DNA from 3 places in the Paenibacillus uliginis N3/975 genome. Region 2 is predicted to be linked to each of the others. Evidence: predicted binding sites of a transcription regulator. Region 2 holds the regulator's gene; each other region holds the start of a gene.

Region 1 (10,791 bases), 2.2 Mb from region 2:
AATCAGAATAGTAGAAGCCCCCATCTTCTTGTATAGACAAGGAACGGGGGCTTTTAAATGATGTTACATCCGGCTCGGCGTCGGCAGTCCAAGAACCTCTAATGCTTCACCAAGCGTTTCTTTGAAAATAGAGGTTAGCCATACGCGGAACTTCAGCACGTCACCATCCGTCTTGAGGATCGGGCATGCCCCGTAGAAGTTGTTGAATAGCGAGGCCAGCTCATATGCGTAATTGCATAGAGAGCTTGGCGTGAGTTCTTTACCCGCCGCATAGAGTGAATCATGCCATGTGCTGATATGTCTGAGCAGAGCATGCTCTGCTTTTTCAAGAACAGGGAACTGCTCCGGTACGAATGGCATCACACCTTTGTCATGGGCCTTGTTCAGTACACTTAGGGCGCGAGCATAGGAATAGAGCAGATAAACGCCTGTATTTCCGGAAATTTCGGTAGCTTGTTTTAGATCAAATACGACCTCGGTTTGCAGAGCAAAACGCAGCAGGTAGTAGCGGATGGAAGCCGTGGCGATATCCCGGCTGGACAAGCCGTTCTTGTCCGAACGAGATTCTTCGATGACGTTTTCCATCAGGTCGATCAGTTCTGTTATTTTAATGCCGATGCCTTGACGGCCGGACATAGCGTAAGAGGCTTTACCGTCAGAGGTGTCAATGCCAAGATCCGCTGCAGCAGACGGGCTTAAGGATACAACGCCATAGCTAACATGACGCAGTTTCTCTGCTTCCGTGGTGAACCCTAGTCCTTCAAGCGCCTGCTTGACCATCGCCTGTGGATATTGCTGTCTGTAATCAATGACGTTGATAACCATATCGGCTTTACCGAACTGTTGATGCTCACCGTGAGAGCTGGTCGTCCATACTTCGCCTGCAAACTTTTTGTACATAAAGTCATTTTGGAGCAAGCCGTATTTCCATAAATGATATGCTATATCTTTTGCCGTATAGGTTAATATGCCGTTAGAACGAACCAGTACCTTATCTATACTGTGCTCTGTATCACTGTCATCCCCGGACTCCTGCGATTGCTTTAATACCCAGCAGCCGGCGAGTTTACCTTCTGTCTCCTGATGGAACAAGGAGGTCTGCTTCAGCAGCTCAAATGCAGATACCCAAAATCCCTCTCTGACGATATTGCTTTCCCAGACAAGTAGGTCGTATTCAATACCGAACTGCTTCATTTCTTCGATGTGCTCACGTACAATCCTCTCAGCTACAAGCAACCCGACCCAGGACAGGTTTTGGTTACCTTCCTCAAGTGCATGAAGAACATCGGTTCTTTGGTGAACCAGTTCCGGGTCATTTTGATAAGCCTTGTTGATCGCGGAGTATATATCCCAGCAATAATCTCCGAAACGGCGATGCTCTTTGGATAAGGAAATGTTCTGAATGCCGACGACCGTATCCGCCAACTGATTGCCGAGATCATCAATGTAGTTATGAACTTCCACTTCGTATCCGATTTTTCTCATCAACCGAACGAGTGTGTCTCCGATACAAGAATTTCTCAGGTGACCAATATGTGCTGATTTGTTCGGGTTGATGGATGTATGCTCGATTACAACCTTTTCCGCTGGTAATTGAGGAAGCTCAAAAGTCGTTTGAGCCCATGTGGACCAATCCATATAAAAATTTATGAACCCCGGCGGCACAACTTGGATATGGTGGATCAGTTTTGCAAAAGACTTGTCTTGTTCAAGCTGAACTTTAATTTGCTCAGCGATGTTCAGCGGTGCCTTGCGAAGGGTTTTGGCTAACTGCATGGCAATATTCGTGGAATAGTCGCCATGGTCCATATTTGCAGGCTGCTCGACTTGTACTTGTAAAACATCTGGCAGAACCGCTCCTGGAGTTGATGACACAACATGCTGCACCGCTTGTTCGATGCCTGTAGTGATGAATTGACTTAACATTTTTAGTTCCCCCTTAGAAAATAAAAAAAGCCCTCATCTCATAAGAGACGAGGACAATAGCGCTCGCGGTACCACTCTCGTTGCTAAACCATAGGTTTAACCACTTCAATACAATAACGGTGTAAGCCGGGTCTTCCTACTAGTTGTTTCAGAAGACCATCTCATGGGTCCGCTTCGTGACCGAGCCTGTACCGGTTCCCACTCTCCCGGCTCACTTGGACATAGACGTCGATCAGTACTCTCCCAATCATTGAACTGCGTTATTCGAGTTTTTCATATTATAACCAATCTACCGTGAAAATCAACTATCATTTGAATGCAACGATTCGAAGTCGTTTATAGTCCGCATAAAATGCATCGTCTTTCCACAGGGAATGTTTCGTAAGCTGACTTATATGCTCGATAGCATTCTTCTTGTCGTCCGGCGTAAATCCAATGAAAAAGTTGTCGCCAAAATGAGTAAGCCAATCCTTAATGCCATTTTCACCGCCGAGAAGCCGGGTTGGACGGTCGAAATGGTGAGCCAGTGCGACCCTGAACCCTGTCTTCTCTAATAATGAAGCGTATTCGCCAATACTAGGGTAGTACCATGGATTGCGGCTGTTCGTGTCGATTCCGTATTGGGATGATAACACCTCTTGTATAGCCTCCGCAATCATCCCGATATTGCCGGCTCCACCGAATTCAGCGACAAAGCGGCCGCCCGGGTTTAGTGCCCGGTATACAGAAGAGGCAGCATCTGCTGCCTTGGTCATCCAGTGCAGCGCTGCATTGGAGAATACGGCATCATAGAGAGTGTCTGTGTTGAAATCCTCACCATTACCAACAACGAATGTCAGATGCGGATACTTGACCTTGGCTCTTCTGATCATCTCTTCAGAGAAATCCATTCCAACGACAGAGGACCCGGACGCAGCGATTTCGTTTGCCAAATCCCCGGTACCGCAGCCAAGATCCAGAATTCGTTCTCCTTGCTGAGGGGCCAAAAGCTCAATTAATCCTCTTCCGTACGTTGATACAAAAGACAGCTGGCGGTCATAGTCTTCAGGCTTCCACACTTGATCTGAGCTCATAACACCACTCCTTGACTATTAGTGCTCTTATTGTGGCATATACGAGGTTATAAATAGAAATATATAGTTATTATGGAACTTATAGTTTTTACCTATTAATAGGAGTGAGATGAACAGAAAAGACCGCTCTTTGGCGGTCTTTTCTAGGGAGATTTTATTTTACGGCTACCAAAAGAGCTCCAATAGCGATCATAGCTACACCAGCTGCGTTGATCCACGATATTTTTTCGCCGAGGAATACAAATGCTAGGATGACCGCAATGACGACACTTAGTTTATCAATAGGACCAACTTGTGATACTTTGCCGTATTTTAATGCTAAAAAATAAAATAGCCACGACAACGCACCTGCTACGCCGCTTAATACGATAAAACTGAGAGCTTTTTTCTGGACCAAAATTTCGCCCAGTTGAGCGAACTTGCCTTGAACCGCTACGACACCGAGTAAAAATAAAGCCATGATAACCGAGCGGATCGCAGTTGCGGAGTTCGCGTCAATGTTTTGGAGCCCGATTTTTCCGAAAATGGCCACGAGTGAAGCCATTACCGCTGAGAGCAGGGCATATGTAAGCCATAAAGGCATGACCGTTCCTCCTTTAGAACAGATAAGTTGGTTTTAACACATAATGAAATGGCGGTATATGTATTAATATTTGCACTTAGTAGTATAGAGCATTATTAGAAATACTAAAATAACGAATTGTAGGCACAAAAAAACCGCCATAAGCGGTTTTCTCATAAGCGTCCCAGGTCGGGATACGGCCTTCCAGGCCGACTGCGAAGCTATGCTAACGAAGTATAATGCTCCGACGCCCCCAAGGGGTTCTCACCCTTCTGGAATACGCAAAAAAACCGCCCTTTAAAGGCGGCTTTACTTAGAACGTCCCAGAAGGGATTCGAACCCCTGACCGACGGCTTAGAAGGCCGTTGCTCTATCCAGCTGAGCTACTGGGACATATTTTTCAAGCAGGGAATATCATACCATGTGATAAAAATAAATTCAAGAGTTAAATTCAAAAAAATAACGATTAAACATAACCGCATCGTGTTATATATTTAAGACATACTATATAATCACGCATTATATAACAGCTAACGTTTATGAAGAAGCGGCATTTTTCCTTAAGTTTTTCCGTTTTTTTAACTTGGCGGGGGATATGCTATAATCTACAAATATGAAAACGGAAAAGAAAGGAGGTGTCCTTATAAAGGACTCCTACTCCCCAGACAAAGAAGACAAAAATATCATCCTGTTTCCGAAGACATTGGATTACTACCAGATTCAACTCACCGTCATGCTCGAAAACGAACGCTACGGGGAGGCCATGGAGCTCCTCCGATTTCTGCTTCAGTGCCAAGGACAGAACGAACGGAATTACGAAGAATGGCAGGCGCTGCTGGAGTGGCTGGAAGCTGCTTTTCCACAAGCTGTATCCGGTCCCGCCAGTCAAGAGGAAGCAGATAGCGAGAGTGACGAGGACGAGGCGGATATGGCCCGCCGCATGGTTCAGGACAAACTTGCTCAGGACGCTGGTTATGCGGATAAATTGCTGGACACGGTCATGAACGGACCTCTAACGGAGCAAACGGTACTAGCGCTGGAACAACTGGCTTATCTCGATCGGCCGGAGGTCGATGTGGCTCTGACTACATGGCTTAAGGAACAGTCTCTTCATCCGCTGCTGCAGTTCCGTGTACTGCAAACTTTACGCCGCCGAGAGATGACCGGTTTTGTAACACTTCAGAGAGGCGCGGAAACGGTAGAGATCGAGGTTGAGCATGTGCCTTTGAGTCATAGCGAATTTCCGAATGCCATTCTGCAAATATTGGAGCGTGTGGCTGAAAAGACCGAAATCCATGAACCAACGCTGTATTACTTTGCCCAGGAGCTGTGGACACAGTTTGTTATGGCGATTTATGGCACAACGGATTACCGTTCCATGCTGGATGGCGAAGAATCTACTCTGGATATATGGGCTGCGGCTCTGCATGATATCGTCTCCGAAAGTTTGAAAGGCATCCGCGCTGAAGAAGAAGTCCGGTCTTATTATGAGATTACCGATACGATGCGATTCCGATACGAGGGGGCATATCGTTCTCTCAAGCAATTTGTCTCGGCAGGCGTAGAGGATTGATAAAGCGGGGAAACGCTTTCGATCTGGAGCCATAAGGGTTCGCCCTTGAAAAAGGATTTAATGTTGTTTATACTATAATGGTTATTCGGTACGTGATATATTATCTGCGCCGACCACGTGAATTTTTTTGGAGGGGAAAGCATAAATGAAAGCAACTTGGGAAAAAATAGAGAAGAACCTTGGCGTTCTTGACGTTGAGGTTGAAGCGGACCGCGTAGCGGCTGCCCTCGACAAAGCTTTTAATAAAGTAGTTAAAAAAGTAAATGTACCTGGTTTCCGTAAAGGTAAGGTACCTCGTTCAATCTTTGAAACACGTTATGGGGTAGAAAGCCTCTACCAAGATGCTATCGACATCCTGCTTCCTGAAGTATATGGCGAAGCTGTTGAACAAGCGGAAATCTTCCCTGTAGATCGTCCGGAAATCGATATCGAGCAGTTCTCCAAAGGGGAAGCATTCAAGTTTAAAGCAAAAGTAATAGTTAAACCTGAAGTGAAGCTTGGAGACTACAAAGGTATTGAAGTAGCAGCAGTTGCTGCCGAAGTTTCCGATGAAGAACTGAGCCAAGAGCTGGAGCGTCTGCAAGAGCGTCATGCCGAGCTCGCTGTAATCGATGAGGGAACAGCAGCTTCCGGTGACATCGCAGTCATTGATTTTGACGGTTCGGTTGACGGAGTTCCTTTTGAAGGTGGACAAGCTGAGCGCTATTCCCTCGAACTTGGAAGCAACACGTTCATTCCAGGATTTGAAGAGCAGGTTATCGGAATGGGAACTGGAGACTTCAAAGATGTTGAAGTAACATTCCCTGAAACGTATCATGCGGAAGAGCTCGCTAACAAAAAAGCAGTCTTCAAAGTAAAAGTACATGAGATCAAGCGTAAACAGCTTCCTGAGCTGGATGACGAGTTTGCTAAAGACGTGAGCGAATTCGATACTCTTGACGAGTACAAAGAAGACCTGAAGAAGCAACTGTTGAACCGTAAAGAGCAGGAAGCTCAAGGCGTTCGTGAAAACGAAGTTGTCGAAAAAGCGGCAGCAAACGCTGAAATTGAAATTCCTGAAGCGATGGTTCAATCCGAAGTTCAAAACATGATGCGCGATTTTGACAATCGTCTTCGCCAGCAAGGCATGAACCTTGAAATGTTCCTCAGCTTCTCCGGCCAGTCTCAAGCTGACCTGGAAGGTCAAATGAAGGACGATGCTATGAAGCGCGTTCGCAACAACCTGGTTCTTGAGCAAATCGGGAAAGAAGAGAAGCTCGAAGCGACCGAAGAGGAAATCAATCAAGAGCTTAGCAACATGGCAGAACAGTACAAGCGTCCTGTTGACGAAATCCGTAACATTTTGGCTTCCAATGGTTCCCTTGACAGCCTGCGTGAAGAACTTGTTCTTCGCAAAACAATCGACTTCTTGCTGGAAAACAGTGTAGAAGGTGCACCGGCTGCAAAAGAAGAAACAGCAACAGAAGAATAATAAATAAGGCTGCTGCAGAAGCTGCCATTACATTGGATAAGGCACGTATTTTATGACGTGCCTTATTTTTACCTAAAAATACCCAATTTATTACTAAATATGACATGAAATGGGTGTTTTTTGCGGAAATACATAATGAGACAAGTTGGCAGGATATAATTTTTGAGAAGTTCATAGAATGTAAACATGGTTAAAAAATGACATAGGGCGTTGAACATGTTAGAATAACTTTTGTAACGCAAAAGTATAATTTTCAAGGAAAAGAGGTTGGTCGCATGAGTCTGGTACCTATGGTTGTGGAACAAACCAATCGAGGCGAGAGATCTTATGATATCTATTCCCGATTACTGAAAGATCGCATTATTTTCCTCAGCGGTGCGATCGATGACGATGTCGCCAATCTTGTCATTGCCCAGCTGCTTTTCTTGGCTGCGGAAGATCCGGAAAAAGACATCCATTTGTACATTAATTCTCCTGGTGGTTCTGTAACAGCCGGGATGGGTATATATGATACGATGCAGCTTATCAAGCCAGATGTGTCCACCATTTGCGTCGGTATGGCCGCAAGTATGGGTTCGCTGCTGTTGACTGCTGGAGCGCCGGGTAAACGTTATGCGCTGGAGAACAGTGAAGTAATGATTCACCAACCGCTCGGTGGTGTTCAAGGCCAGGCTACTGATATTCAAATCCACGCAGATTGGATCATCAAGACTAGACAGAAGCTTAACCGTATCTATGTGGAACGTACGGGTCAATCCCTTGAAAAAATCGAACGTGATACGGACCGCGACTATTTCTTGAGCGCGGAGGAAGCGAAGTCTTACCGGATTATTGACGAGGTCCTGTCTTCACCGATCAAATCTTAAGAGGTGGTATAGTATGTTTAAATTTAACGACGACAAAGGGCAGCTGAAATGCTCTTTCTGCGGCAAATCGCAGGAGCAGGTTCGCAAGTTAGTTGCAGGGCCCGGCGTTTATATATGTGACGAGTGCATTGACTTGTGCTCCGAAATCGTGGAAGAGGAACTTGGCCACGAGGAAGAAGTGGATCTGAAAGATATTCCGAAGCCACGGGATATCCGTGACATTCTGGATCAGTACGTTATCGGACAGGATCAGGCGAAAAAATCGCTTTCTGTAGCCGTTTATAACCACTATAAGCGTATCAATACGCAGAACAAAATTGATGACGTTGAATTGCAAAAGAGCAACATTTTGCTGCTTGGACCAACGGGTTCCGGTAAAACACTGCTTGCGCAAACCATGGCTAAAATCCTTAACGTTCCTTTTGCTATTGCAGATGCGACTTCCTTGACAGAGGCCGGATATGTGGGCGAAGACGTTGAGAATATTTTGCTGAAACTCATTCAAGCTGCAGATTTTGATGTGGAAAAAGCGGAACGCGGCATTATCTACATCGATGAGATTGATAAAGTGGCCCGTAAATCCGAGAACCCGTCTATTACACGTGACGTTTCCGGTGAGGGTGTTCAACAGGCTCTTCTGAAGATTTTGGAGGGAACTGTAGCTTCGGTTCCACCTCAAGGAGGACGAAAGCATCCGCATCAAGAATTCATACAGATCGACACAACCAACATTCTGTTCATTTGCGGCGGAGCGTTTGACGGTCTGGAGCAGTACATCAAGCGACGGATCGGCAAAAAGGTTATCGGTTTTAACGCTTCCGGTGAAGGTCAAAAAGACCTTAAACCGGGTGAGTACCTGACAATGGTACTGCCGGAAGACCTTCTGAAATTCGGTCTGATTCCGGAATTCGTAGGACGTTTGCCAGTCATCTCCACGCTGGAGCCGCTGGATGAGAAGACGCTCGTTCGGATCTTGTCCGAGCCGAAGAACGCTCTTACGAAGCAGTATCAGAAGATGCTTGAACTCGACAACGTTAATCTGAAGTTTGAACCGGATGCGCTGGAAGCTATTGCTCGCGAAGCGATTAAGCGTAATACTGGTGCGCGCGGTCTTCGCTCCATCATCGAAGGCATTATGCTGGATGTGATGTATGAAGTTCCGTCCCGTGATGATATAACAGATTGCGTCATTACCGAGAAAGTTGTTCAGGATAAAGCCATCCCTGAACTTCAAGGAAATGGCGATAATGACAAGAAACAGGAAGAGAGCGCCTGATAAAGCGCTTTTGAAATAAATCAATGCCGATTCTCCACCCCTACCCTCTGTTTATTCATCTGGGTAGAGGTGGAGCTTTGGCGTTATATGGGAGAGATATAACCATGTTTTTGAGACAAGACACACGGCCCGTAAAAGTGGGGAATCTCACGATCGGCGGAAGCAATGAAGTCATTATTCAAAGCATGTGCACAACCAAAACCGCAGATGTTGAAGCTACAGTTGCTGAGATACTGCGATTGGAAGAAGCCGGATGTCAGCTTGTACGGGTTACGGTAAACAATGACGAGGCTGCTGCAGCCATTAAGGAAATTAAGAAACGAATTCATATTCCTCTGGTCGCAGATATTCATTTCAATTATAAATTGGCACTCGCCGCCATTGAGAATGGAATCGATAAAGTCCGCATTAATCCCGGCAATATCGGTAAACGTGAGAAAGTCGAAGCTGTCGTGAAGGCGTGCAAAGAAAAGGGGATTCCGATTCGCATCGGGGTAAACGCAGGCTCTTTGGAGAATCACTTGCTGGAGAAGTATGGTTACCCGACGCCCGAAGCTATGGTGGAGAGTGCCTTGTTCCATATTGGCATTCTCGAAGAACTGGATTTCCATGATATCATTGTGTCGCTTAAGGCCTCTGATGTGCCTATGGCTATTGCCGCTTATACAAAAGCTGCGGAGGTCATTCCATATCCGTTGCATCTTGGCATCACTGAAGCCGGAACTTTGTTCTCTGGAACAGTAAAAAGCGCAGCTGGACTTGGTGTCCTATTATCCACGGGAATCGGCAGTACAATGCGGATTTCACTCAGTGCAGATCCGGTTGAGGAAATCAAGGTTGGTCGTGAATTGTTGAAAACATTCGGCTTGATCTCCGATGCTGCAACTCTCGTATCATGTCCGACATGCGGCAGACTAGACATTGATCTATTCTCCATTGCTAATGAAGTGGAAGAATATATTGCGAACATTAAGGTACCGATTAAAGTATCTGTCCTCGGGTGTGCCGTGAACGGTCCCGGCGAAGCTAGAGAAGCTGACATCGGCATTGCCGGAGCACGGGGTGAGGGACTGTTGTTCCGCTATGGAGAAATGATACGTAAGGTGCCTGAAGCCACGATGGTTGAGGAACTGAAAAAAGAGATCGATCATATCGTTAAAGTATACGAAGAGACCGGAGAAATTCCTGGTCGTAAGCATAAAACGGGTGTGTAAACACTCGAAATAACTATAACTTAGACAAAACAAGCCAGGCTGCCTGAGGATTTATCCTTGGGTGGCCTTTTTGTGGCTCCGCGGTCTATGCTACGTTTCACTAGCAGACTGATGTGGTTGACCACATAAAGCGCGCTACGGATTCGGACTCACATTCCACTATTTGTTGCAATCGACGAGTTTTGCAATTGTTCCGGCCTGTGATTCCGTTATTTTCTTAAAACATACCTGGTTTCGCATGAATAGGCATAAATAACGGCTTCTCAGTCCGTGACCTCACTTGAATAGACGAAATTGCTCCATATAACGGAACGGGTGTCCCTCAAAATATCGCATATTTATTTTAAGCCACTCTCGACGAAAGTCTTGAGTTGGCGTAAGCTATTAATCCATTTCGATGGACACCCACGGAGCAGCGAAAAGGACGAAGCGATTCCGGAGAAGCGAAGCGGTCGGCTAAAAGCTTTCCAAAGGAAAGCTACTTCGTAAGCATACGCTCTTGTCCCCGAATTTCATCCTCTAAGAAATAATTCAAGATATTCGAGGGCAAGAGCGATAGTAGGAACGATTCGTACTTGTAGCGTCTCAACACACATTATTTTCAGATTCTTTGCATTTCCTTTCAATGAGCCGTTTTACCATCCGATTAACAGGCAATACTACCATGTAATAACGTTTGATAATTGACATAATGGAAAAACGGGAGGAATGACTTGTGAATCTGAATGTTGTGATCATGCTGGTTAACCTGTTCTTTGCAGTGATTATCGGCATTTATTTTTGGAACTTGTTACGGGGACAAAAAACGAGCAAAACGGCGGTGGATCGGG
Region 2 (10,791 bases):
TGATAAAATTCCATCCGTTCGGGAGCTGGCAGCAGACCTTCAGATTAACCCCAATACGGTGCAGCGTACCTTTCAAGAACTGGAGCGTGAAGGCATTGTTGAGACGCGGCGCGGATTGGGAAGATACGTGACGAGTGAGGGATCTAAGATCATGACGATTAAAAAGGAAATGGCCGGTGAACTGCTGGAGCATTTTATCCGAGGTATGCAGGATCTTGGCTTTAAAGATCAAGACATTATGGCTATCGTAGCTGAAGCCGTTAACGATGACAGTAAGGAATCCGAATAGAAGGGGGGATACTACTAAGATGGAACACTTGATACAGTTTAAAGAGGTGTCTAAGAACTACGGCGGTAAAATTGCGCTGCATAATGTGTCGGTGAACATATCTGAAGGCAAAATCATTGGTTTGCTCGGGACGAACGGCAGCGGCAAGAGTACAATGATGAAAATTGCGGCAGGTCTTGTTCAGCCCTCAGCAGGGTCCGTCACCATCAAAGGTACCCCTGTGGGACTTTCGACAAAAGCGATGGTCTCCTTTATGCCAGACCGTCCGCTTACGGAATCATGGATGAAAGTATCCGATGCGATCAGCTATTTCAAAGATTTTTATGCTGACTTTGATGTTGAGAAAGCTCACAATATGTTGGAATTTATGAACTTAAACTTGAATGACAAGATTAGTTCATTATCCAAAGGGATGAATGAGCGGCTGCAGCTGACACTATCTCTTTCACGTAATGCATATGTGTACTTGCTCGATGAACCGATCGGAGGAGTTGATCCGGTGGCGCGCGGCAAAATTCTCAATGCGATTGTGGAATTTTATAATGAGGATAGCAGTATCATCATTTCGACACATCTGGTTAGAGACATTGAACGCATTTTTGATGAGGTGGTCTTTATTCGCAATGGTGAGATCGTCATGCATGAAGAAGTTGAGAATATTCGTCTTCAGCACGGAAAAAGTGTAGATGAAATGTTTAAAGAGGTGTTTGCAGAATGATGAGATTGCTGAAATACGACTGGAAGCGTAACGCAAGCTCGGTTCTTGGTCTGATGACCATTCTTCTGATCGTTCAGATATTAATCACGTCGGCAGGTTACATGCGCGGATGGGAATTTGGGGTTATGCTGGCTTTAAGTATGCTTGCATACGGAGTGGTGAGCACCATTCTGATTGTAATGGTATGCCGAACATTTGATCAGAACATCAAAGTGTATAACCGCCGTCTGCTGCCGGTCCGTTCCATTTGGAGTATAGTGTCGTCGCTAATACAGTCATGGATTAGTATGCTGATCCTTATGGTTTTGGTTATCCTGCACATGACGATACTCTGGAAGATAGAAGGGCTCGAATATGTTGTACGCTGGTCGAGTTTCGTCGCATTAGACTATGTCGTGGCCGCAGTAGCCGGTATTTGGAAATTCACGTTTGTAATGCTGGTTATCTTTTTATCGATTACAGTTGCCCGGGCTATAGGTAAGAAAGGGAGCCTGTGGATTGGTATCCTGTTCTTTTTTGCCATCCAAACTGCGATAGAATGGCTGGAATTTAAAATATTCACCTTCGACAATGGCTGGGTCGGTCAGGCATTCTCATTCAGTGTAGAGCAGGGTGGTATGGCTACGATTAATAATGAGTTCATTGAGATACCTTTAGGACCCCATGTATTTGAGATGCTGCTCGCCGCAGGTTTCATATATGCTATGGTTTACTTGATCGACCGTAAAGTAGAAGCATAAAGACACAATAATCGTACGCAAGACCTCGCAGGATGATATGCGGGGTCTTTTTTGGTTATGGATTAAGAGTAGTCGAACGGAATATAATCACTTTTTAACGGTTAGACTGAAATAAGAGACCTCTTGGCAAAATGAAAAAATGTGCTATAATAAATTCAAAGTCAAAGAAAGTCAAAGTCAGCAACAGTCGATTCAAACGAGTTCCAAAATGGTTAAAATTAACGTATAGGCAAGGCTCTGTGCGGACGTGTAAGATCATTACGGCTTAGCGTTTCAAGCAGTGGAGGATGAATGAACATGCGTAATATCTCTGATATTATCGAGCAGTATTTGAAGGGTATATTGCAAGACAGCACGGAGGGCACGGTTGAAATCCAGCGCAACGATCTCGCGGACAAATTCTCATGTGTGCCTTCCCAGATCAATTATGTGATCAGCACCCGCTTCACGTTAGAGAAGGGGTATCTGGTGGAAAGCAAGCGCGGGGGCGGCGGTTACATACGTATTCAGCGTATTGAGCTTCCGAAGCATACAGCACTTCATCACCATCTGCATCATTCAATTGGTAACTTTATTGATCAGACGGTAGCGGAGGGGCTGATTTACCAGCTTGAGGAGTCGCGGTTTTTGACGACACGTGAAGCATGTCTCATGCGGGCAGCTATCTCAAGGGAGTGTCTAAACGTCAAACTTCCTTACCGCGACGAGCTTCGTGCAAGAATCATGAAGGCGATGCTTGTTTCTTTGTTGGGTAAATGAGTCTGTGTTATAAGGAGGGTCATGAATATGGTGTGTCAAGAATGCGGTAAACGGCCGGCGACGCTCCATTTCACCAAGATTGTGAACGGAGAGAAGACGGAATTTCACTTTTGTGAATCTTGTGCCCGTGAAAAAGGGGAGATGATCCCTGGGACGTCGAATGGATTCTCTATTCACAGCCTTTTGTCAGGGCTGCTCGATCTGGATCCTACAGGAAAAGGTCAAGCTTCAGGCTCAAGGGGGCAGCAAGCCCCACGCTGCGAGGAATGCGGCATGACCTATTCACAGTTCAGCAAGCTCGGCCGGTTTGGCTGCAGTTCTTGTTACAAACATTTCTCGGATCGGCTGGATCCGCTCTTTAAGCGGGTTCACGGAAATACAACACATGTGGGCAAGATTCCGAAACGGAGCGGCGGCAAGATTCAGGTGAAACGCAAAATTGATGAGCTTAAGAAAGAATTGCAGTACCGGATTCTTCAAGAGGAGTTCGAGCTTGCTGCTGAAATACGCGACCAGATCCGTGAGCTGGAAAAGAGTATCGTTTAAGGCTAGGATGGTTGAAACTTAAGTTGCATTTGATATAGGAGGAATGCGTGATGTCGAATCTCCGGTTCACCGAACAGGCGCTGAGCGAATGGATGCGCGGTAACGGTCAGGATTCTGATATAGTCATCAGCACCCGGGTTCGGGTGGCGCGAAATCTGCAGCATCTTCCTTTTCCGCTGCTTGCGACCAACCAGCAGTCGGCAGAAGTGCTTGAGCGCCTGACTGGTGTATTGAAAGATCAGGAAGAGTTGAAGGAATTAGGATCTTTTCATACCATTATTTTGGATGATATGGAGGAACTGGATAAGAAAGTGCTCGTTGAGAAACATTTGATCAGCCCGGCTCTGGCGAATGAATCCCGGAACGGAGCGGTCATACTTACCGAGGACGAATCGGTAAGCGTCATGATCAATGAAGAGGACCATCTACGGATTCAGTGTCTGTATCCTGGATTTCAGGTCCGCGAAGCTTGGGATAGAGCTACAGCTTTGGATGACTTATTTGAAGATCAGGTCGACTATGCCTTTGATGACAAAAGCGGGTATCTTACGAGTTGCCCGACGAATGTCGGAACAGGGCTCCGGGCATCAGTCATGATGCACTTGCCTGCGCTCGTCATGACACAGCAGATTAATCGTATTTTGTCAGCCGTGTCACAGGTAGGGCTTACGGTCCGAGGCATGTATGGTGAAGGCAGTGAGGCTGTAGGAAATTTATTTCAGATTTCCAACCAGATTACGCTGGGGCAGACCGAGTCCGAAATTATAGATAATTTGCACAGCGTTGCACTTCAAATCATAGAACATGAGAAGAACGCCCGTGAACGGCTGCTGAGTGAATCAAAGCTGCGGATTACCGATCGCGTGATGCGCTCATACGGAATACTATCCTATGCAGCTGTTATGGAATCGAAGGAAGCGGCACAGCGCCTATCTGACGTTAGGCTTGGGGTTGATTTGGGACTTTTGCAAGGACCGCCGAGCTCAGTGATGAATGAGCTTAATGTTATGACCCAGCCTGGGTTTCTGCAAAAAAGATTTGGTGATTTGATGAATCCGGGAGAACGTGATGTTCACCGAGCAAAACTGATTCGGGAAATCCTTGGTAATCGACAACAATAATGCTACAAATGGGAATTTTGCAAAAATCCAAAAAGCGGTTTAAAATCAACGATATATAGGTTAGGACGATTGATCTCATCTATATATTGCACATTTGAGCGGCTTCATTTTGCATCATTCGGAGTTATAAAACAATCATTCGTGGAGGTGCAATACTATGATGTTTGGCAGATTTACGGAACGTGCGCAAAAAGTGCTTGCATTGGCTCAGGAAGAGGCCGTGCGTTTGGGGCACAACAACATAGGCACAGAACATATCCTGCTGGGACTCATCCGTGAAGGAGACGGCATTGCCGCTAAAGCGTTGATTGGTCTCGGCCTGGGGCTTGAGAAGATACAGGACGAAGTAGAAACATTGATTGGCCGCGGTCAAGAGCAGCCGACGAATATTGCATATACACCGAGAGCCAAGAAGGTAATTGAGCTTTCAATGGATGAAGCCCGCAAGCTGGGACACACCTATGTAGGCACAGAACATATCCTGCTCGGTTTGATTCGCGAAGGCGAAGGTGTGGCAGCCCGAGTACTTAACAATCTTGGCATAAGCCTGAACAAGGCCCGCCAGCAAGTGCTTCAGCTACTTGGCAGCAGTGAAGCCGTTTCGAGTCATCACGGACAGCCGCAAAATGTGAATACGCCAACGCTTGATAGCCTCGCACGTGACCTTACGGCCATTGCTAAAGAAGGCAATCTGGACCCGGTAATCGGCCGTAGTAAAGAGATCGAGCGTGTCATTCAGGTGCTTAGCCGCCGTACAAAGAACAACCCGGTTCTGATTGGTGAGCCTGGGGTAGGTAAAACCGCAATTGCGGAAGGTCTCGCCCAAAAGATTATTAACAACGAAATTCCGGAAACGCTCCGCGACAAGCGAGTGATGACCCTTGATATGGGCTCCGTAGTCGCGGGTACGAAGTACCGCGGTGAATTTGAAGATCGCTTGAAGAAAATCATGGACGAAATCCGTCAGGCCGGCAACATCATCCTCTTTATTGATGAGCTGCATACCTTGATTGGGGCTGGTGGAGCTGAAGGTGCCATTGATGCCTCCAACATCTTGAAGCCATCCCTTGCACGTGGTGAGCTGCAGTGTATCGGAGCTACAACACTTGATGAGTACCGTAAGTATATCGAAAAGGATGCTGCACTCGAGCGCCGTTTCCAACCGATTACTGTGGATCAGCCTTCTCCGGAAGAAGCTATTCAAATTCTTTACGGATTACGTGACCGTTATGAAGCCCATCACCGGGTGAAGATTACCGATGAAGCTATCGAACAGGCGGTTAAACTGTCTGACCGTTACATTACAGACCGCTTCCTGCCGGACAAAGCGATCGATCTGATTGACGAAGCAGGATCCAAGGTTCGCCTGCATACGTATACGATTCCGCCGAATCTGAAGGATCAAGAGTCGCATCTGGAGGATATTCGTAAGGAGAAAGACGCTGCCGTTCAGAGCCAAGAGTTTGAAAAAGCGGCTGCACTCCGCGATACCGAGCAGAAGCTGCGGGAAGAACTTGAAATTACGAAAAACCAATGGAAAGAGAAGCAGGGTCGTACAGATTCGGAGGTTACTCCGGAGGACATCGCAGATGTGGTAGCTAACTGGACGGGTATTCCTGTAAATAAACTTAAAGAAGAAGAAACTGAGCGCTTGCTCAATATGGAACAGTTGCTGCACGGCCGCGTCATCGGTCAGGAAGAAGCGGTTAAGGCTGTTAGCCGGGCAGTTCGCCGGGCACGTGCCGGATTGAAAGATCCGAAGCGTCCGATGGGCTCGTTTATTTTCCTCGGACCTACCGGTGTCGGTAAAACCGAGCTGGCCAGAGCACTTGCAGAAGCCATGTTCGGAGATGAGAATGCTGTAGTTCGGATCGATATGTCGGAATACATGGAGAAACATTCCACGGCTCGTCTCGTTGGAGCACCTCCGGGATATGTTGGTTATGAAGAGGGCGGTCAATTGACAGAGAAGGTTCGCCGCAAGCCATACTCCGTTGTCCTTCTTGATGAGATTGAGAAGGCTCACCCGGAAGTATTCAACATTCTTCTTCAAGTACTGGAAGACGGACGTCTGACTGACTCTAAAGGCCGTGTTGTCGACTTCCGTAACACATTGATCATTCTGACATCGAATGTGGGTGCTGAAGCGATTAAGCGCAACTCTACGCTTGGTTTTACAGCTGTAAGTGATGCGGGCAGAGACTACAACAACATGAAGGATAAAGTGATGGATGAGCTGAAGAAGAGCTTCCGTCCTGAATTCCTCAACCGGATCGATGAAATCATCGTATTCCATTCGCTCGAAGAGAAGCACATCGCCGAAATTGTGACGCTGATGTCCGATGAGCTTCGCAAGCGTCTGCGTGAATTCGAAGTAGAATTCGAACTGACAGATAAAGCGAAAGCTTTCCTGGCCAAGGAAGGGTATGACCCTGCATTTGGTGCAAGGCCGCTGCGCAGAGCTATTCAGAAGCATATCGAAGACCGTTTGTCTGAGGAGCTTCTGAAAGGAAATGTCGCGAAGGGTGACGAACTGGTTATTGATGAAGAGAATGGTGAGCTAAGCGTCACGAAGACGAGCACGCAATCCGCTATAACGAAATTTGAATAACAGGGTAGTCTATAAGAGGCCCCGCTGGTATACTGCCGGCGGGGTTCTCTTTTTTTAGAGGTTGTTCAAAAAGTCCGCTTTTGATCACGAAGTGAATCAGGAAGTGGGCTCGGCATCGAATCTTGAATTCAGCTAAAATGTTTCCTCCGGAAACATTTTAGGTGCTCACGTACCCAAAACAGCTGATGCTTCCGAAGACGTTTTCTACGAAAACGTGCAGCTCCGCTCCTCAGTCCCTAGCTTCATTCAACTCAAGCGTTTTGAAAAAACGCACATCGGAAGCATATGCCTCGGTGCTGAAAACCGACCTTTTTGAACACGCACTTATAGTAAACTTTTTGAATGTTCTTTACGATGAATTATAATAAATGGTAAACTTTGAGTAATGCCTGATTTTGCAAAGTTTTGACGAATATAGGCAGATGATGCATATCATAAAGGAGAGGCTATGGCAAAAACAAAAACAAAATTTTTCTGCACCGACTGCGGCTATGAATCGCCGAAATGGTACGGTAAATGCCCGGGCTGTCAGGCCTGGAATTCGATGGTGGAAGAAACAGAGACAGTCATCAAGACACAGGGGATGAATTCTCCCCTTTTTCATAGTAAAGAAAAGCCCGTATCGATCATAAATATAGAAAGCGGTAAGGAACCCCGGATCGAGACCGGGATTATAGAGCTGAACCGTGTACTCGGCGGCGGTCTCGTCCCGGGTTCACTTGTGCTTGTAGGCGGCGATCCGGGAATCGGGAAATCTACTCTGCTGCTCCAAACATCCAATCAGCTGGCGCGAAACGGACTTCGGGTGTTGTACATTTCCGGGGAGGAATCAGTGCGCCAGACGAAACTTCGAGCTGACCGTCTTGGAGCGCTGTCACCGGAACTTTTTGTTCTGTGCGAGACGAATCTGGATACCATTGAGGAAGCGATTGAGAACGTGCAGCCTCAATTCGTTGTCATCGACTCCATCCAGACCGTGTACCAGCCGGAAGTGTCAAGTGCACCCGGTAGCGTTGCTCAAGTTCGGGAATGCACAGCAAGATTCATGCGTCTGGCTAAGGTAAAAGGAATTGCTACTGTTCTCGTTGGTCATGTGACCAAGGAAGGTGCGATCGCGGGTCCACGATTGCTTGAGCATATGGTGGACTGTGTATTGTATTTTGAAGGAGAGCGGCATCACACGTATCGCCTTCTTCGCGCGGTGAAGAACCGCTTTGGTTCCACGAACGAGATCGGAATTTTTGAGATGGGTGAAGAAGGATTGCGTGAGGTGGGCAATCCATCCGAGCTATTTTTATCAGAACGGCCGCTCGGTGTTGCCGGATCAACCGTTGTTGCGAGTATGGAAGGCACCCGTCCAGTACTGGTGGAACTTCAGGCGCTCATCTCGTCAACCCATTTTCCTTCACCGCGAAGAATGGGTACAGGGGTGGATCATCACCGGATGAATTTAATTATTGCTGTACTTGAGAAACGAATGGGCATGTTCCTGCAAAATCAGGACGCCTATCTGAATGTCGCAGGCGGGGTTAAGCTGGATGAACCAGCGGTAGATTTGGCCATTGCAGTCAGCATCGCATCGAGCTTTCGGGATATGCCAACGAAGCCATATGATGTCATATTCGGCGAGGTGGGGCTGACCGGTGAAGTCCGTGCCGTTTCCCGAGCGGAGCAGCGGGTAAAAGAGGCAGAAAAGCTTGGATTCAAAAGAGTACTTATGCCTGAGAAGAGCTTGAAGGGCTGGAAGCATCCGAAAGGCATACAAATAATTGGAGTCAATACCGTGGCAGATGCACTAGCGGTTGCGTTAGATTAGGGGGCATACTAAGGTGAAAGAAACAAGCCAACTGGACAAAATGAATGATCTGCTGAAGCTGGTGGCGCCAGGAACAGCGTTTCGCGACGGGCTTGAGAATGTGCTAAGGGCAAAGACCGGCGCGTTGCTTGTCGTCGGCTACAGTCCGGAGGTGATGGAGGTCGTTGATGGCGGTTTTTCCATCAATTGTGATTTCTCGCCTAACTATTTGTATGAACTGGCGAAGATGGATGGGGCCATTATTTTGAGTGAGGACCTTAAACGGATCTTATATGCGAATACTCAGCTTATTCCGGACTCCTCGATATCCTCTTCAGAGACGGGGATTCGTCACCGGACGGCGGAGCGGGTAGCAAAACAGACCGGTAAGTTGGTGGTTTCCATTTCCCAGCGCAGAAACATCATCACGTTATATCAAGGGTCGATACGTTACGCGCTGAAGGAAATCGGCGTCATTTTGACAAAGGCTAATCAGGCCATTCAAACGTTGGAAAGATACAGAGTGGTGTTAAACCAGTCCTTAACGAATCTTTCGGCTTCAGAATTCGAGGAACTGGTTACCATCCCTGAAGTTGTGAATGTCATCCAGAGGGTTGAAATGGTACTCCGTATCAAGAAGGAAATCAAGCGTTACATCAATGAACTGGGCAATGAAGGACGTTTAATCAGTATGCAAATGGATGAGCTGGTCAGCAATATTGAGGAAGAGGCCTGGCTGCTGTACGCCGATTATGCCCGTGAATACAGCGAAGATAAAATCCGGGAAATCATCATGTCGCTGAAACGCTTAACGGATGATGAGCTTCTTGATATGCATCACATCGTTCGAATTCTTGGATATCCATCCGCTGCAGCGACCTCTGAGGAGGAAATTCTGCCGCGCGGTTACCGCATTCTGAACAAGATCCCTCGTCTGCCTAATGTAATTATCCGCAATCTGGTGGATCGGTTTGAAGATTTACCGAGCATTATGTCTGCTACCATTGATGAACTGGATGAAGTGGACGGGATCGGCGAAGTGCGTGCGCGTACAATTAAGGACGGCTTAAAAAGACTGCAAGAACAAGTATTTATTGACAGACAAATGTAAAACTCATACAATCGATGAATGTGATGTAAAATTTAACGAGGTGAATATACAAATGACGAAGTCAATTCCGAACATGTTTACTTTAGGTAACCTGTTTCTCGGAATGATTGGCATTATCTTGGCGACTACAGGAAATACAAGTATGGCTGCCATTATGATAATCATTGCCATGCTTCTCGACGGATTGGATGGCCGCGTTGCACGCGCGCTGAATGCGCAGAGTGAATTCGGTAAGGAACTGGATTCTTTGTCCGATGTGATCTCATTCGGCGTGGCACCTGCGCTCATTATGTACACCGTTGCTCTTACAGGTATCAACGATGCTTTTGCGTGGACGGTTACAGCTATTTTCCCGATGTGCGGTGCACTTCGCCTGGCTCGCTTTAACGTTCGTCCCGGTATCCCGGGATATTTCATCGGTTTGCCGATTCCGGCAGCGGGTGGAGTACTGGCTACTCTTGCACTGTTTCATGAAGAGATTACAGCACCTTATATGATCATTGCCATGCTATTGCTTTCTTATCTCATGATCAGCAGTGTCAAGTATCCGAACTTTAAAAAAATTGGCTTGCCGAAGAAAGCGATCAAGTTCACTCCTATTGTGATCATCGCTGCAGTAATGGTAGCCGTATTTTTTCCAGAACAAACCTCCAAGCTGATCTTCGTGCCGCTGTTGCTTTATGCGGGATACGGTTTGAAACAAAATTTTCGCAAGCTGAGCCGTAAGAAACGTCAAGAAGACCGAAATTCAGATGAGGCTTATCATTCCTCGGACCGTTAATAGACAACCCTGTGAAACAGCTGCACCCTTCAGTGCTGAGCCGTTTCAGTTCGAAATAAGAGCGGCCCGGAATGAGGCCGCTCTTTTATAAGATTGCATAATAAAAAGCATTTATTTCACTGTCCTGTGGCAGTGATATAAATGCTTTTTTATTTTTTATAGGGCGGAGCCAAAAGTGAATCCTACGACAGGTTAAACAAACCGAGTGTTGAGCATTTTTGGGATTCCTTAACGACGACTTCATCCAACTGAATGTCCAATAAATTAGCCATAGCGGACATATAGAACAGGTTACGGCCGAGTTCGGAACTAATAGCTTC
Region 3 (10,791 bases), 870 kb from region 2:
TAAGCAAAAAATGATTCAAGAGGAAGGCTGGATTGCAACCGTATGGTCTGGTGATGCTTCCTTTATCGCGAAAGAGAACCCTGATGTGGGCTATGTTGTACCTGAAGAGGGTGGAACGATCTTCTCCGATAACTACGCTATTCCAAAAGGCGCTAAAAACAAGGAACTGGCTGAGAAGTTTATGAACTATATGCTAGATCCGAAAGTTAGTGCGAAAAACTACGAATTCATCGGCTACAGCAATCCGAACGCTAAAGCGATGGAATTCCACAGTGAGGAATACCGTAGTGACAAGATGATCAATCTGACAGAAGATGAGCTTAAGCGAACCGAATGGCTCAGTGATGTCGGAGAGTCTCTGCAAATTTATGACCGCTTCTGGACAGAACTGAAGAGCGGAAGATAAGTTAATATTCTCTGCAAGAACGTTATTGAATCAAAAAGGGGGTGTCCCAAAAGGTCTGTTGACCTGGGACACCCCTTAATCTGTTTCTAAGACGCTGCGTGTACGAATCGTTCCTCCGACCGCTCTTGCCCCCGAGAGTCACTGTTCAGCCAAACAAAATGCCACCAACACACATTTTACTTACTCCCCACCTGCAGCCTTCCATTCCTGCTCCGCATGATAGATCATTTGTGCAACTTCATCCCATTTCAAAGTACTGTACAGATCTACCTTGGACAAAATTTGAGAAAGATATAATAGCTCATCCTTATCTCCCTCGGTTAATGGTCCGGACTTATCGAGAATGGACGGTACAGGCATATACCAGGAAAAGAAGTTATTAGACAATGCGTTCATATCGCTTCTCGAATCTTGGGGTACAAGGTAGGGCAGTTGCTGCCAGCTCTTGTTAGTGCTCTGAAGTGACATCATGGTATGGGTTAACCACAGCTTAAGATCCTCTCTGGCTTCCGGCTCATCCCATTCATTTTCCTTGTCCATGCGTACGATGGTGTTCCGTGCCGACATTAAATGCTGCGCAGCGTCGGAGGCGGCGCTTATGACATGCTTCCGTGCCGCATGGCGTTCGGTTTGTAGCTGATACGTTTGAAAAATTGCAAATCCCAAGACGACAATAAATAACAAAATCCTTACATTTCTTTTAGAGTTCATCTAAGATGCTTCTTTCCTTTTTTTATTAAGAATATCATGAACATTGGATGTTGAAAATTGGCGAATATGGGGTGCGTAAGATTCTCAATCTTTACAATTTGTTTGGATTTGCTAATTGTTGGCATCAAAATTGTCACCGTGATTGTTACCTCTCTTGCTGTCGTGTTTCCTATAATGGAAAACGGGTAATACATTAAATACTTAAATTTGGAAGGTGGAGAATAATAAATGGGGAACAAAATGAAGTATGGTGCAGCAGTCGTTGCGGCGGGTGTGTTACTCGGTGGTCTTGGTTGGAGTGGACAAGTGGTGGATGCCAGCTCATCTAAAGCTAAAGTGACCGTAGCAGCTCAAAAATCTGCCAAATCGGAAATTGCACTGAAATGGAACGGCAAGGCCTTAACCCAGAAGGGGATGCTGGATAATGGCACGGTTTTTGTACCTGCTACAGCAATACGTGATGCACTTGGTATCCCGTTAAAATATGATGCGAAAAACAGAACTTATACCATTGGCAATGGCTACAACAAACTGAGTGCAGCTGTCTACGCTAATAATGAAATCTACCTTACCGTGAACGGATATGATGTAGGGGAGCCAGGAGGCAAGATTGTGAATGGCCGCCTATATATCCCGTATAAAGTACTGAATGAGTACATGGGTGTTCAGGGACAATGGAATTCATCTCTTAAATCACTCAGCATGACCCCGAAGAAGCAAAATTCGATTACGATCAAGTCGGCGACGTTGAAGAAGAAGGTTCTAAATGTGGAGGCTGTTGCGAATTATCCAGTGGTGAGCGGGCTTGAAAATGAACAGGCTCAGACCGAAATCAACAAGGTGCTGAAAAAGAACGCGGAGGACGTAATTACCGCGGCTGAAGGAAACGTTGGAACGCAACCTCCATCCGGAACGAAATATCCGTATGAGTTTCAAGGGGATTTTGTAGTTCACTACAACGCACAAGGGTTGCTGAGCATCACGGCTTATGACTACACTTACACTGGTGGTGCTCACGGTATGACTTTCCGCAACAGCTTTACGTTCTCGTTGAAGGATGGTAAACAACTTAAGCTTGGCGATGTCATCAACATGCAGAGCAAGAACAAGCAGAAGCTGAACAATCTCGTGTTGAACAAGATGAAGAAGGACGGAGGCTACCTCGGCGGATTTAAAAGCGTGCCTGCCGATGCTGATTTCTACCTGAAGGATAACGCAGCAGTTCTGTACTTCCAATTGTACGACTACACAGCTTATGCTTATGGATTCCCTCAGTTTGAGCTTAACTTGAAGGAATGGAAGTAAGGCAAAATATGAAGACAAGGCATTCTCCGGATGGCGGGCATGGAGCGAGAGCTCCATTATCGCTCAATCGTGGGGGATGCCTTTTTATTTCGGAAATGACCGAGGGAATAACCCGTCAGTCCTGCAATAACAGCAATAGCTATGCAAAAGACCACAAGGATAATATCAGAGGGCATGTTTAGAAAGAACCTTAGTCCATAGAGCGGAAAGACATCCAAATATTTCTATAGAAAAAGGGCTGACATCCACATTTGCGGATATCAGCCCTTTTATTTAATGAATAATTAAATGCCTTGTGATGGTGTCTTTTCAAGCACTTGGTCAACGAGACCGTATTCTTTAGCCTCACTAGCCGTCATGAAATAGTCTCGATCGGTATCCTTCTCAATACGTTCCAGCGGTTGGCCGGTACGCTCTGCAAGGATGTGGTTCAGCTTATCGCGCATTTTCAGAATGCGGCGAGCACGGATTTCAATATCCGTCGCTTGTCCCTGTGCTCCGCCCAGAGGCTGGTGAATCATAATTTCGCTGTTCGGCAGCGCGAATCGCTTGCCTTTAGCTCCAGCATTCAGCAGGAAAGCCCCCATGGAAGCAGCCATACCGACGCAGATGGTGGACACGTCAGGCTTGATAAACTGCATTGTATCAAAAATAGCCATACCAGCAGTAATGGATCCGCCAGGGCTATTGATGTAAAGATGAATGTCCTTCTCAGGATCCTCTGCTGCCAAGAACAGCATTTGTGCAATGATGGCATTGGCAACAACGTCGTTTACGTCGGAGCCGAGGAAGATAATGCGGTCTTTCAGCAATCTGGAATAGATGTCGTACGCCCGCTCACCGCGGTTGCTCTGTTCAACGACCATAGGTATAAAACTCATATAGAAAACCTCCCCTTAAATGCATTCCTCATTAAAATACTGTTACCGTATTACCCAAATAATAAACAATTTCAACCATAAAGTCAAAGATAGTCAAACTATTGGTTAAAAAAAAGAGCCGTCATAGGCACTTATGGGTAAACAGTATATAGAGTTCTGAAAATAAATGGCGCGCCCGCGAGGAATCGAACCTCGATCTCAGGCTCCGGAGGCCTACGTCATATCCATTGGACCACGGGCGCAAAATTAGCAACGAAGATGATTATACCTCGTTTTTGAGAAAAAAACAAGTGATTGATAAGATTTAAATCACGTGTTCACGCTTCGCAATTACCGGCAACTCGGGATGGGTAAGCTTTGTGTTCCAAGATGCAATGTAATCACAACATATTAGCTATGTAGAGGTCACCTGGCAAGCCTGACCTCTGATCATACAAGTGACATTTTCACAGGCGATTGACATATATGTTTTTGCGTCCGCTGCTACGAGAACAAGCAGTCGATTCAGCATGTCACCTATACTTAAATAAGGGTAAGAAAAGAAAAGTAAGCGAACTGTTGAAGCGGACGGAGACATCCGGCTTGCTCGTGCTGAAGGACGGCAGCATTGTCAGTGAAAACTACTATCGGGGCAACCGCCAATGCCAGCGGAACTTATCCATGTCTGTATCCAAGTCGTTCATGTCCTCCTTAATCGGGTTCGCTTTGCAGGACGGGAAGATAAAAAGCGTTGACGAGCCGGTCACGAACTATTTGCCGCAGCTACGCGATTCGGGCTTATAAGGATGTTACGATCAAGCAAGTGCTGCAAATGTCTTCCGGCATTCAATTCAATGAAGACTATGCGGATGAGTCGTCCGATTTGAACCGATTGGCCTATGAAATGGCCGCAAATAACCAGTCGATCTCAGAATATGTGACCACATTGCCCCGCTCCTCCGAACCGGGAACGTTTGTATATAAGAGCATTGATACCCATATTTTAGTGATGTTGATAGAGGAAGCAACTTCTCTCCCGTCAATGGGTGAAGGAATCGGTCACGCCGGACCGGAAAGAGCTTGAGCCTGGAAACGCGACTCCGGAGTTCGGTTATCAATATCAATGGTGGATTCCGCTTGGAAGCGATGGAACGGAATTCAGCGCCATCGGCATTTGGGGGCAGTATATTTATGTCGATCAGCAAGCAGGGGTCGTCATCGTCAAGACGAGCACGGACCCGAACTTTTTGGAAAATGAATATGAGACGATGCTCGCCTTCCGTTCGATTGCCAAAGCGGTACAGTAATCGAATGCGGCATTGCATTGCATATTGTTGAACAAGGTCCCCCTATGGATGGAGTTAGGAATAGGGGGACCGCTTCGGGCTCGGAATGAGCCCGAAGCAAACATTATCTCCCTTCGCCGACAGCTTCCACAGCGATTTTCCCCGTTATTTTTCACCATGCTCTCTCTCTCCTTACATTCTTCATGCTCCGCGCTCCGGCCAAGACATGTTATGATAAAAGAAAAAATGGTTAAGGAGAGGTATGCTCATGAATCAGGTTCGTGTCCTTGCTGACAGCGCGATCGATCTTCCCCGGTCCGTTCTGGAGGAGCTGAACATCACAGGGCTGCCGATAATCGTAACTCAGGATCAGAATCAATACGAGGACGGCGTTACTATACAACCGAAGCAAATGTTCGATGGTATGCGCCAGGGTCTGGTGTACAAAACGTCCCAAGTTCCGATGGAGCGGTTCCAGCAGATATTCACAGCCATCGCAGAATCCGGCGAAGAGGCGATCTACATTGCATTCTCTTCCGAGTTATCGGGTACATACGCATCCTCACGGATGATGCTCGATATGGTGAAGGAGGATTATCCTGACGCAGCGATAGATATCATCGATTCCAAATGCGCCTCCTTGGGCTTCGGCCTCGTCGTCGAACAAGCGGCGCGCTGGGCGGCCGAGGGGGTGTCCCGCGAGCGTCTCGTCTCCAAGGTGCGCGCTTTGGCCGCGGGGCTGGAACATGTATTCACCGTGGATGATCTGGAATACTTGTACCGCGGGGGCCGGGTAAGCAAATCCTCCGTCGTTATCGGGGGCTTGCTGAACATTAAGCCGGTACTGCATGTGGAGGATGGAAAGCTTATTCCTGTAGATAAGGTCAGAGGAAGGAAGAAGTCGATTCAGCGGCTGGCCGACCTACTGGAGCAGCGCGCCAATCTGGAAGACAAGGATCAACTGATCGGCATCGCCCACGGCGACGACGTGGAAGCGATGGAGATGCTGAAGCAAATCATAAGCGAACGGTTCGGGATGCATAACATCATGACCGGCTCGATCGGCTGCGCCATCGGCGCCCATTCTGGTCCGGGCACGCTCGCCCTGTTCTTCCGCAGCCGCACCTATACGGAAGCTGATTAATCAGGCACTAATGAAGCCCCGCTCCGGAAGGATACGGGGCCTGTCCGTCTTCTTCCGCATTCGATGCACCATGCCAATGGCAAAGCGCGCGCCAAGCATTTCACAAGAAACTGGGTGGTACAGGCTTAGAGAACCGGTCCGAATCATGCCGCAGCCCAATCATTTCCGGTGATCGGATAGATACATGCAGGCCGATTCCTGCACATATACGAGAATAAAGAATCGCTGGTAATGATAGCCGTTTCACCCTGTCAGGATCGGCAGAGGGAATATGGTGCATAAGAATGGCCGAGGCTGAGAAATATACATTCGGAACACTTGCAACCATCATAAATATTGAGTAGAATAAAGGTGGGACTCAAAACGTTTGACTGGGACATTTTGCGACCATAGAGAAGGAGATCCAAGACGAAGTTGCAGGAGTGGAAAGCATGCGTAATTTATTAGAAATACAAGAGCAGCTTCTGCCCGATCTCATGGACACTCTCAAACGAAGGTATACGATCCTTCATCAGATCAAGCTATCCGGAATTGTTGGGCGCAGGACACTTGCAGCATCGCTGGCAATGACCGAACGTGTGCTGAGGGCCGAAACGGACCTCTTGAAAGCACAGGGGTTGATCGAGATTGAGACGCTTGGGATGAGGGTCAGCAGTGCCGGAACGAACTTGCTGGAGCAGCTCGAGCCGGTGATGAAGGACCTGTTCGGATTAGCTGACCTGGAAGAAAAAATCCGCGAGGCTTATGGGCTACGCAAAGTGGTTATTGTCCCGGGTGACAGTGAGTCTTCAACCGATGTGAAACGTGAGCTTGGCAGAGCTGGAGCAAGAGCGCTTCTGTGCTTTGTCGACAACGGAGACATTATCGCGGTAACAGGTGGATCGACGCTCGCCGAAGTGGCGGAGCAGATGACACCGTCGTCGGTCGGTCCTTTGAAAGGTTCGTGGTTCGTACCCGCAAGAGGTGGCTTGGGTGAGAGCATGGAGATTCAAGCGAATACCATCGCATCCAAGATGGCCAAGAAGGTGGGAGCCGAATATCGGCTACTGCATGTACCTGACCTGCTGAGTGACGATGCTTATCAGTCACTTGTCCAAGATCAGCATATCCAAGAAATTGTGGATGTTATACGAAGATCATGTGTGATTGTTCATGGCATCGGAGATGCTATGGAGATGGCTCATCGCCGGAAGCTTGACGAGAAATCGATTCAGGACTTGAAAGCGGAAGGAGCCATTGCCGAATCCTTTGGCTACTATTTCAGTGAAGAAGGTACGGTCGTCCACAAAATGCTTACCCTTGGGCTGCGGCTTGAGGACATTATGCGTACAGAGACGATTATCGGAATCGCAGGTGGACGCAGCAAGGCCAGAGCTATTCACGCCGTATTGAAATTCGGACACGAGGATATTCTTGTTATCGATGAGGCCGCAGCGCTAGAAATTGAGAAGCGGTTGGATCAAACGGCGGAGCAGTAAGAGCTCAAACATAAAGCATTTTTACTAACTTTGTTGTCTTGACGGACCTCACGGTCTGTCTTGAATAAATAAAAACTTTCACTATATGGAGGGAAATACTCATGGTTAAAGTAGGTATTAACGGTTTTGGACGTATTGGACGTAACGTGTTCCGCGCAGCGCTCGACAGCAGCGAGGTTGAAATCGTAGCAATCAACGATTTGACAGACGTAAGCACGCTGGCACACCTTTTGAAATATGACACAACTCACGGCAAGCTCAATGCTACTGTTGAAGCTAAAGAAGGCGCAATCGTAGTTAACGGCCGCGAAATCAAAGTATTTGCAGAGCGTAACCCAGAAAACTTGCCTTGGGGACAACACGGTGTTGAAATCGTTGTTGAATCTACAGGTATCTTCACAGCTAAAGATAAAGCTGAAGCTCACCTGAAGGGCGGCGCTAAGAAAGTTATTATCTCCGCTCCTGCTACTAACGAAGATATCACAATCGTTATGGGCGTTAACGAAGATAAATACGATCCAGCTAACCACACTGTAATCTCCAACGCTTCTTGCACAACGAACTGCTTGGCTCCATTTGCAAAAGTTCTGGACGAAAACTTTGGTATCGTAAAAGGTATGATGACTACTGTTCACTCTTACACGAATGACCAGCAAGTACTCGACCTGCCACACAAAGACCTTCGTCGTGCTCGTGCAGCAGCTGAGAACATCATTCCTTCCACAACTGGCGCAGCTAAAGCGGTTAGCTTGGTTCTGCCACAACTGAAAGGCAAATTGAATGGTATGGCTATGCGTGTACCTACGAAGAACGTTTCCGTAACGGACCTCGTAATTGAAACATCCAAAAACGTTACTAGAGAAGACGTTAACAACGCTCTGAAAGCAGCTGCTAACGGTCCTTTGAAAGGTATCATGAACTACTCCGAAGAGCCGCTTGTATCCAGCGACTACAATACAGATCCAGCTTCTTCCACTATCGACTCCCTGTCCACTATGGTTGTAGGTGACAACATGGTGAAAGTCGTTTCTTGGTATGACAACGAGTGGGGCTATTCCAACCGTGTCGTTGACCTCGCTGCTTACATCGCAAGCAAAGGTCTGTAATATCTGATCTAAACCATAAATCGAAGAGGGGTTCCCTGTGGCGCTCCTCTTTGGTTTTCTGATTTATATATTTTCATGTTTTCATGCCAGAGTACTGGGAAGAATAGATAAAACCGGACTCTAAACATAGAGAGAGAACGAGAGCAGCCTGCTGTCGGCGAGGAGAATAGTTTCTTAGGAGGAACGTGGAGATGAACAAGAAAAGTGTACGTGATGTGGAAGTAAGCGGCAAACGGGTGTTTGTCCGCGTCGATTTCAATGTACCCCTCGAGGATGGAAAGATTACCGATGATACTCGGATTCGTGAAACCCTGCCGACCATTAAATATTTGGTGGAAAAAGGCGCTAAAGTTATTTTGGCTAGCCATATGGGACGTCCGAAAGGTCAAGTAGTAGATTCCATGCGTTTGACACCTGCTAGCGAACGTTTGTCCGAGCTTCTTGGCAAACCGGTAGCGAAAGCAGATGAAGCGGTTGGGGATGCAGTAAAAGCACAAATTGCTAACATGAAGGACGGCGACGTTCTTGTGCTTGAAAACGTTCGTTTCTATCCTGGTGAAGAGAAGAATGATCCGGAGCTTGCGAAGCAGTTCGCTGAGCTTGCAGATCTGTTCGTCAATGACGCTTTTGGTGCAGCACACCGTGCACATGCATCGACTGAAGGAATTGCGCATCTTCTTCCGGCTGTATCCGGCTTGCTGATGGAGAAAGAGCTGTCTGTATTGAGCAAAGCCCTTTCCAACCCGGATCGTCCATTTACCGCGATTATTGGCGGCTCGAAGGTTAAAGACAAAATCGATGTGATCAACAACCTGCTTACGCTGGCTGACAACGTCATTATCGGCGGTGGACTTGCTTACACGTTCTTCAAAGCTCAAGGCCATGAAATCGGTCAATCCCTCTGCGATGATTCCAAACTGGATACCGCACTGGGCTTTATCGAGAAAGCAAAAGAATTGGGCAAGAACTTCTACCTCCCGGAAGACATTGTTGTTTCGGATGATTTCAGTGCCGATGCCAACACGAATATTGTTGATATCGACGGCATTCCTGCAGATTGGGAAGGCGTAGACATCGGACCGAAAACACGTGCGAAATATGCAGAGGTTATCAAAAACTCGAAGCTGGTTGTATGGAACGGGCCTATGGGCGTATTCGAAATCGAACCGTTCTCGAACGGTACTCGTGAAGTAGCTCAAGCTTGTGCAGACACAGAAGCTTACACGATTATCGGTGGCGGTGATTCCGCAGCAGCTGCAGAGAAGTTCCACTTGGCTGACAAGATGGACCACATCTCTACAGGCGGCGGCGCATCTCTTGAGTTTATGGAAGGTAAAGAGCTTCCTGGTGTTGTGGCACTGAACGATAAGTAGTATTTCTCGAAGAAACGCCGTCGCCCTTTGAAAAGGACGCCGAAGTCGTTTCTACTTGTATAGAGTAAGCTATCGCAAAGAAGCGGGTCCCCCATAATATGGGGGGAGTAAGAGTAAAGGAGTGAATCGTGTGAGAACACCTATCATAGCCGGCAACTGGAAAATGTTCAAAACTGTTCCGGAAGCCAAAGCATTCTTTGAAGAGGTAAAAGGCAAAGCGGAAGTCGAGGGCGTGGAAAGTGTGATCTGCGCGCCGTTTACGAACCTTCCTGCGCTTGTTGAAGCTGCTAAAGGCACGAACATCAAGATTGGCGCACAAAATCTGCATTTTGAGGAAAATGGCGCATTTACCGGCGAAATCAGTGGTGTCATGCTGCAGGATCTGGGCGTAGACTATGTCATTATCGGACATTCGGAGCGCCGTCAATATTTCGGCGAAACGGATGAGATTGTGAACAAAAAAGTCCATGCGGCTTTCCGTCACCGTCTTCTTCCGATCGTATGTGTCGGCGAGAAGCTCGAAGAGCGTGAAGCTGGCCAAACGAAGAACGTATGCAAAGTACAGACGGAAGCAGCTTTTGCAGGAATTCCTGCGGATCAGGCTGTTCATGTTGTGATTGCTTACGAACCGATCTGGGCGATTGGAACAGGTAAATCCTCCACAGCACAGGATGCTAACGAAGTAATCTCTTACATCCGTGACCTTGTGAAAGGAATGTACGGTGAAGATGTGGCCGCTCAGGTGCGCATTCAATACGGTGGCAGTGTGAAACCTGAGAATGTAACTGAGTATATGGGTCAAAGCGACATTGACGGCGCGCTCGTTGGAGGAGCCAGCTTGCAGCCAGCCTCTTTCATCCAGCTCGTTGAGGGGGCGAAATAAGATGTCAGCACCAAAACCCGTAGCACTGATCATCATGGACGGATTCGGGCTGCGCAATACCACTGAAGGTAATGCGGTCTCCCAAGCTAACAAGCCAAACTATGATCGTTATTTGAAGCAGTACCCGAATACAACGCTGACGGCTTGTGGTGAAGCGGTAGGCCTTCCGGCAGGACAGATGGGTAACTCTGAAGTGGGTCACCTGAACATCGGAGCTGGACGGATCGTTTATCAAGACT

Evidence for each region. Region 2 encodes CtsR, which represses protease genes until heat stress. Its sites were predicted from a motif close to ATGGTCAATAAAGGTCAAACA; they were not measured.
Region 1: a site for CtsR is predicted at 6,792-6,812, ahead of clpP (ATP-dependent Clp endopeptidase proteolytic subunit ClpP). Genes of this name have one in related genera too.
Region 3: a site for CtsR is predicted at 3,383-3,403, ahead of clpP (ATP-dependent Clp endopeptidase proteolytic subunit ClpP). Genes of this name have one in related genera too.

Annotation. Positions count from the first base shown of each region.
Region 1 covers NZ_LT840184.1:4,741,198-4,751,988, reverse strand. Annotated here, with positions in the region: gene B9N86_RS22375 (hypothetical protein) at 1-2, shown strand, start outside; gene B9N86_RS22370 (arginine--tRNA ligase) at 64-1,926, opposite strand; T-box leader at 1,967-2,186, opposite strand; gene B9N86_RS22365 (class I SAM-dependent methyltransferase) at 2,235-2,999, opposite strand; gene B9N86_RS22360 (EamA family transporter) at 3,154-3,582, opposite strand; tRNA gene B9N86_RS22355 (tRNA-Arg) at 3,881-3,954, opposite strand; gene B9N86_RS22350 (hypothetical protein) at 4,175-5,134, shown strand; gene tig (trigger factor) at 5,280-6,605, shown strand; gene clpP (ATP-dependent Clp endopeptidase proteolytic subunit ClpP) at 6,881-7,471, shown strand; gene clpX (ATP-dependent protease ATP-binding subunit ClpX) at 7,485-8,747, shown strand; gene ispG (flavodoxin-dependent (E)-4-hydroxy-3-methylbut-2-enyl-diphosphate synthase) at 8,852-9,961, shown strand; gene lonB (ATP-dependent protease LonB) at 10,677-10,791, shown strand, end outside.
Region 2 covers NZ_LT840184.1:503,854-514,644, forward strand. Annotated here, with positions in the region: gene B9N86_RS02165 (GntR family transcriptional regulator) at 1-289, shown strand, start outside; gene B9N86_RS02170 (ABC transporter ATP-binding protein) at 309-1,007, shown strand; gene B9N86_RS02175 (hypothetical protein) at 1,004-1,747, shown strand; gene B9N86_RS02180 (CtsR family transcriptional regulator) at 2,045-2,506, shown strand; gene mcsA (protein-arginine kinase activator protein McsA) at 2,534-3,052, shown strand; gene mcsB (protein-arginine kinase McsB) at 3,103-4,173, shown strand; gene clpC (ATP-dependent Clp protease ATP-binding subunit) at 4,331-6,784, shown strand; gene radA (DNA repair protein RadA) at 7,233-8,600, shown strand; gene disA (DNA integrity scanning diadenylate cyclase DisA) at 8,614-9,690, shown strand; gene pssA (CDP-diacylglycerol--serine O-phosphatidyltransferase) at 9,743-10,471, shown strand; gene B9N86_RS02215 (nucleoside triphosphate pyrophosphohydrolase family protein) at 10,654-10,791, opposite strand, start outside.
Region 3 covers NZ_LT840184.1:6,085,912-6,096,702, reverse strand. Annotated here, with positions in the region: gene B9N86_RS28260 (polyamine ABC transporter substrate-binding protein) at 1-406, shown strand, start outside; gene B9N86_RS28255 (hypothetical protein) at 587-1,117, opposite strand; gene B9N86_RS28250 (PdaC/SigV domain-containing protein) at 1,346-2,422, shown strand; gene clpP (ATP-dependent Clp endopeptidase proteolytic subunit ClpP) at 2,707-3,303, opposite strand; tRNA gene B9N86_RS28240 (tRNA-Arg) at 3,471-3,545, opposite strand; gene B9N86_RS28235 (serine hydrolase domain-containing protein) at 3,769-4,086, shown strand; gene B9N86_RS28230 (serine hydrolase) at 4,034-4,366, shown strand; gene B9N86_RS28225 (hypothetical protein) at 4,329-4,589, shown strand; gene B9N86_RS28220 (DegV family protein) at 4,837-5,712, shown strand; purine riboswitch at 5,844-5,944, opposite strand; gene B9N86_RS28215 (sugar-binding transcriptional regulator) at 6,144-7,190, shown strand; gene gap (type I glyceraldehyde-3-phosphate dehydrogenase) at 7,292-8,296, shown strand; gene B9N86_RS28205 (phosphoglycerate kinase) at 8,488-9,669, shown strand; gene tpiA (triose-phosphate isomerase) at 9,800-10,552, shown strand; gene gpmI (2,3-bisphosphoglycerate-independent phosphoglycerate mutase) at 10,554-10,791, shown strand, end outside.